Regions from separate parts of the Stenotrophomonas sp. 2201_Sma genome, predicted to be linked through region 2. Evidence: riboswitches for the same ligand, from Rfam matches in the RefSeq annotation. Region 2 holds a riboswitch; the other holds the start of a gene.
What was found. A riboswitch is a leader RNA that binds a small molecule or an ion and turns the genes downstream of it on or off. The one in region 2 is predicted to bind thiamine pyrophosphate.
Positions count from the first base shown of each region.

Region 1: it holds a riboswitch for thiamine pyrophosphate, as region 2 does, so the genes downstream of both, thiC (phosphomethylpyrimidine synthase ThiC) here and ACZLIF_RS01040 (TonB-dependent receptor) in region 2, are expected to answer to the same signal.

Region 1 is NZ_CM151329.1:3,685,536-3,688,713, reverse strand. It holds gene ACZLIF_RS17030 (BCCT family transporter) at 1-717, opposite strand, end outside; TPP riboswitch at 962-1,062, shown strand; gene thiC (phosphomethylpyrimidine synthase ThiC) at 1,145-2,989, shown strand; gene ACZLIF_RS17020 (ion channel) at 3,087-3,178, shown strand, end outside.
Region 2 is NZ_CM151329.1:239,939-243,116, reverse strand. It holds gene ACZLIF_RS01050 (glycine zipper 2TM domain-containing protein) at 1-255, shown strand, start outside; gene ACZLIF_RS01045 (phosphotransferase enzyme family protein) at 379-1,503, shown strand; TPP riboswitch at 1,547-1,641, shown strand; gene ACZLIF_RS01040 (TonB-dependent receptor) at 1,712-3,178, shown strand, end outside.

The DNA.
Region 1 (3,178 bases), 1.0 Mb from region 2:
CACGCCGCTGAGGGTGGAGGCCATGTACAGCACGAAGGCGACGGCGATGATGGTCAGCTGCAGCGGCACACCGGCATGCACGCCGAACACGCGCTGCATGCCGGCTGCGATCTGGATGGTGCCGAAGCCCAACGTGGTGGCCACACCGATTGCCGTGGCCACCACCGCGGCAATGTTGACAATCCGTCCGATCCAGCCCCGATGATGATGACCGATGATCGGCTGCAGCATGTCGCTGACCAGCCCGCGGCCGTTGCGGTTGAACTGGAACCACGCCATTGCCAGACCGATCAGCGCGTAGATCGCCCACGGATGCAGGCCCCAGTGGAAGAACGCATAGCGCATCGCTGCACGTGCGGCGTCCATGCTTTCCGGTGCCAGTCCTTCCGGCGGCTTGCTGAAATGGGAGATCGGTTCGGCCGCCCCCCAGAACACCAGGCCGATGCCCATGCCGGCGGCGAACAGCATCGACATCCAGCTGGCCCGCGAGAATTCGGGTTCGGCGTCTTCGCCACCGATGCGCAGGTTGCCGAAGCGGCCGAACGCCAGGTACATCAGGAACACCAGCGCCAGGAACACCACCAGCAGGTACAGCCAGCCGATGCCGCGGATGAGTTCGCCGAGGATGCTCTGCACCACGGCGTTGAAGGGACCGGGTGCTACGCCGGCAAGCAGCACCAGCAACAGGACCAGTGCGATGGAAACACGAAACACCATGAAGGAGCTTCTCCGATCAAAGGGATTGAGGGAGCGAGCAAATGCTTGCAGCGAGGGGCCGGCGGCACTCGAGCGCTAGCCGGGCAGGGGCCGCGATGGCGGCGATGCGTCATCGGTCGCAGCGACACGATGCGCGTGCACGTTACTGAACGCGACGTCATGGTTGCGTTAATTCATCAATGTCGCGTGACGCGCAGCCGCCCTGTAGGCTCGCCCTGTTGCAGGACTTCTATGGTCTAATGCCGGCAAGAAGCGGGGGTACCGCGGCCATCGGCCACGGTTGAGACAGTCCCTTGGAACCTGATCCGGCTCATACCGGCGTAGGGAAGCTTTGCAATGCAACCGAACCCGGACGCGGCCCAAGGGCCGTCCGCGTGCGGGGGCAGTGCGCCGCCGCTTCGTCCCTGACCCTCCTGGACGATGCCCGATGAACGCACAGCTCTCCGCCCTGCAGCAACAGGCCCAGCAACTCTCCGAATCCGTGACCCGGCCGATTCCCGGCTCGCGCAAGATCCATGTCACCGGCTCGCGCCCGGACCTGCGCGTGCCGATGCGCGAGATCGCACTGAGCCGCACGCCGACCCTGTTCGGCGGCGAAGAGAACGCGCCGGTCACGGTGTATGACACCTCCGGCCCCTACACCGATCCTGACGTGCGCATCGACCTGTCCGCGGGCTTGCCGGCCCTGCGCCGTGCCTGGGTCGAAGCGCGGGGTGACACCGAACAGCTTGATGGCCTGAGCTCTTCCTTCGGCCGCGATCGCGAGCACGACCCGAAGCTCGATGCGGTGCGCTTCCCGGCCCGCAGCCTGCCGCGCCGCGCCCGTGCGGGTGGCAATGTCACCCAGATGCACTATGCGCGCCGCGGCATCATCACGCCGGAGATGGAATTCGTCGCCATCCGCGAGAACCAGCGGCTGGACGCGATCCGCGATGCAGGCCTGCTGCAGCAGCATCCGGGCGAAGCCTTCGGCGCATCCATCCAGAAGATCATCACCCCGGAGTTCGTCCGCGACGAAATCGCCCGTGGCCGGGCGGTGCTGCCCAACAACATCAACCACCCGGAAAGCGAGCCGATGATCATCGGCCGCAACTTCCTGACCAAGATCAACGCCAACATCGGCAACAGCGCGGTGTCATCCGGCATTGCCGAGGAAGTGGAGAAGCTGGTGTGGGCGATCCGCTGGGGGGGCGATACGGTGATGGACCTGTCCACCGGCAAGCACATCCACGAGACCCGCGAGTGGATCATCCGCAACTCGCCGGTGGCGATCGGCACGGTGCCGATCTATCAGGCCCTGGAGAAGGTCGATGGCCGTGCCGAGGCACTGACCTGGGAGATCTTCCGCGACACGTTGATCGAACAGGCCGAACAGGGCGTGGACTACTTCACCATCCATGCCGGCGTGCTGCTGCGCTACGTGCCGCTGACCGCCAAGCGGGTGACCGGCATCGTCAGTCGCGGCGGCTCGATCATGGCCAAGTGGTGCCTGGCCCACCACAAGGAGAATTTCCTCTACACGCACTTCGAAGACATCTGCGAAATCATGAAGGCCTACGACGTGACCTTCTCGCTGGGCGATGGGCTGCGCCCGGGCTGCATCGCAGACGCCAACGACGCGGCGCAGTTCGGCGAGCTGGAAACGCTGGGCGAGCTGACGAAGATCGCATGGAAGCATGACGTGCAGACGATGATCGAAGGTCCCGGGCACGTGCCGATGCAGCTGATCAAGGAAAACATGGACAAGCAGCTGCGCGAATGTGGTGAGGCTCCGTTCTATACGCTGGGGCCGCTGACCACGGACATCGCGCCCGGCTATGACCACATCACCAGTGCCATCGGCGCAGCGATGATCGGTTGGTTCGGCACCGCGATGCTCTGCTACGTGACGCCGAAGGAACACCTTGGCCTGCCCAACCGCCAGGATGTGCGCGACGGCATCATGGCCTATCGCATCGCCGCACATGCGGCCGACCTGGCCAAGGGGCATCCGGGCGCGCAGGTCCGCGACAACGCATTGAGCAAGGCGCGCTTCGAGTTCCGTTGGGAAGACCAGTTCCACCTCGGGCTGGACCCGGAGAAGGCAAAGGAATTCCATGACGAGACGCTGCCCAAGGACGCGCACAAGCTGGCGCACTTCTGCTCGATGTGCGGGCCGCACTTCTGCTCGATGAAGATCACCCAGGACGTGCGCGAGTACGCCGAGGCCGGAATGAAGGAGAAGTCCGAGCAGTTCCGCGCTGCGGGCGCGGAGGTCTACCAGCAGGGCTGATCGGACTGGCGTCGCCGGGCGTGCTCCGGCGGCGCTGCATCGCGCGCCTCACGCGCATCCCGTTATCCTCCGCCCATCTTTCCGGGGAAGGGACGCCATGCCTGTTGCCGTGACCACCCGCTGGCTGGCCATCGCCCGCCGCCATCCGTCCGCGTGGCTGCTGGGCGCGCAGCTGCTGGCGGTGATGCT
Region 2 (3,178 bases):
GTCGGTGCGGTGGTGGGCGGCGTCGCCGGCCACCTGATTTCCAATGGCGATCCGGCCGCCACCGTCGGCGGTGCCGTGGCCGGCGGCGCGATCGGCAACCTGACCACCCCGGACCGCCACGACCGCCGTTATGACCGCCGCTACCATCGCGGCTACGACCGGGGCTATGGCTATCGGGACCGCGGTCATGACCGCCGCTGGCGCGACAGCGACCGCCGCTACTACCACGACCGCGGTCGCCACCGCGGCTGGTAACCCTCGCCGGCACTGCCCGGCATCACCGGCAACGGGCGGGTCGATGACCCGCCCGTTTGCGTCCGGGCCGTCCATGGCGTTGAATGCGCAGCCCTGGATGACTCCTTTGCCCCCGGCCCCCGCATGACCTCCACCGCCCACCGCGTGCAGGGCCTCAACAACGATGAGGTCGCTGCCGACTGGCCCGCGATCGATGCAGCCGAGGTTGCCTGGCTGGCCCGCCGTTATCCGGTGCTGGACGCGGACAGCGCCCTGCATTGGCACAGCCCCCGGCCGTTGTCGGCCGCCGCGCTGGTCGAGGGTTCCCGCGGCCGGGTGTTCATCAAGCGCCACCACCGCAGCGTGCGCAGTGCCGCCTGCCTGCAGGAAGAACACCGCTTCATCGCCCATCTGGACGCTGCCGGCGTGCCGGTGGTGAAGGTTCTGCCCACCGCCGGAGGCGACAGCGCCATCGAGCATGGGCCTTGGACCTATGAACTGCATTCACCGGGGGTGGGTGACGATCTGTACCGCGACGCCGCCTCCTGGACGCTGCTGACGGACATCGCACGGGCGCGTTCTGCCGGACGCATGCTGGCCCGGCTGCATCAGGCCGCCGCCAGCTACCAGGTCCCACAGCGCAGCACGCATGTCCTGGTGGCACGCGACGAGCTGATCCGCGCCGCCGCCCCCATCAGCGCGCTGGAAGCGGGTCTTCCCGACCGCCCGGGACTGGCGCGCTACCTGGCGCGGATTCCGTGGCAGGCGCAGCTGCGCCGCGACGTCCTGCCCTGGCATGCCGGCCTGGCCGCGCGCCTGTCCGCCGAGCCGCCGCTGTGGGCGCACAACGACTGGCATGTCTCCAACCTGCTGTGGCGCGGCGACGACGTCAGCACCGTGCTGGATTTCGGCCTCGCCTCACCCACCAGCGCGCTGTTCGACCTGGCCACCGCGATCGAGCGCAATGCCGTGGCCTGGCTGGAGCTGGAGCGGGGCCATGAGGCGGTGCGCATCGACATCGCGCTGGCGCTGCTCGACGGCTACCGCGAAGTGCTGCCGTTGTCGGCCACCCGCCTGCACCTGCTGGCGGACCTGCTGCCGATGGTCCACTTCGACTTCGCACTGTCCGAAGTGGAGTACTTCGAAGGCATCACCGGCTCGACGGCGAACGCCGATGTCGCCTGGTATCCCTTCATGCTGGGCCATGCCGCGTGGTTCGCCAGCGCACCCGGCCAGGCCCTGCTGCAGGCGCTGCATGCCGCCGCCTGAAGGGCATCGGCTCGCAAATCCCTGCCATCTGTAGTGAAATAGCGGCCTGAAGCGGGGGTGCCTGGATCTGCAGGCTGAGAGAGTCCCTTGGAACCTGATCCGGTTTGCACCGGCGTAGGGAGCTTTGAGCCGCAGCCACACCCCCGTTCCGGGCCGGTGCACCTGCGCGCCGTCGCTTCGTCTCCCCTGTTGTCCGAAGACGAATCGAATGAACCGCTGCCTGCGTCCCACCCTGCTCGCTCTCGCCCTCTGTGCCGCGCTGCCGCTGCATGCCAGCGAGGCTGGAGCCTCCCCCGACGTGACAGCCGACAGCGGCGAACGTTCGCCCACCGAGCTGGCAGCGGTCCGCGTGCAGGCCGGCAGGCCGGCGGCCGACAGCGCGCGGGTCAGTGCATTCGGCGCCGGCTCCTGGAAGGACACCCCGGCCTCGGTGAACGTGCTCGAACGCGACTACCTCGACCGTCGACAGGTGCGCTCGTTGTCCGAACTGGCAAGCAATGACGCCTCGCTCGGTGATGCCTACGCGCCGGTGGGCTACTACCAGAACGTCGCCATCCGCGGCTTCGCGCTCGATGCCGCCACCGGCTACCGCTTCAACGGCCTGGCCATCGCCGGCGAGCAGCGGCTGGCGCTGGAGAACGTGCAGGCGGTGGAGATCCTGAAGGGTGAAGCCGGCCTCGCCGCGGGCGTGATGGCGCCCGGCGGCATCATCAACTACATCGGCAAGCGCCCGGCGGAAGTGCGCGCGGCTACCCTCGGCACCGATTCGGAAGGCTCGCGCTATGCCGCCGTCGATGTCGGCCACTGGATCACGCCGCGTTTCGGCATCCGCCTCAATGCCGCCTGGGAGGGCAGCGAGTCCTACGTCGAGCACGCCGACGGCCGCCGCAACTTCTATTCGCTTGCAGCGGACTGGCTGATCGGTGAGCGCGGCAAGCTGGAAGTGGACGCCAACTACCAGACCAGTTCGCAGCGCTCGGTGTCCGGTTACCAGCTGCTGGGCGCACGGGAGCTGCCTCGTGGCGTCGACCGCGAGCACCTGCTGGGCTATCAGCCGTGGCAGCGCCCGGTGGAGATCGCCAGCACCAACATCACCGCCGTACACACCTACGACTTCAACGAGCGCTGGCAGTCGCGGCTGTCGGTGGGCCACAGCCGCTCGGTGATCGACGACAACGTCGCCTTCGCCTATGGCTGCTACTACGCCGACGCATGCGCTGACGGCAGCGTGCCCGGCAACTACTTCGCCCCCAACGGCGACTACGACATCTACGACTACCGCAGTCCGGACGATACCCGCCGCAACCAGCAGGCGCGCGCCGAGCTGCGTGGCCGCTTCGACACCGGCAGCGTCGGCCACCAGCTGACGGTCGGCGCCGACACGTTCCGCCGCACGGTGGACAGGCGACCGAGCGTCAACGAGTACGTAGGCAGCAGCAACATCCACGACACGCAGGTGCCGGTGTACGAGCCCTCGCCGCTGATGCCCGGCCCGTCCGCACGGCGTCTGGACAGCCGCCAGACCGCCGTGTTCGCGCTGGACCGCATGCAGTTCGGCGATGACTGGCAATGGCTGGCCGGTGGCCGCTTCGTCCGCCTGGACGAGCGCGCCTACGACAAGCGCGGCACGCCGCAGCGGCACAGCCGGCTGTCGCGCTTCCTGCCGCAGACCGCG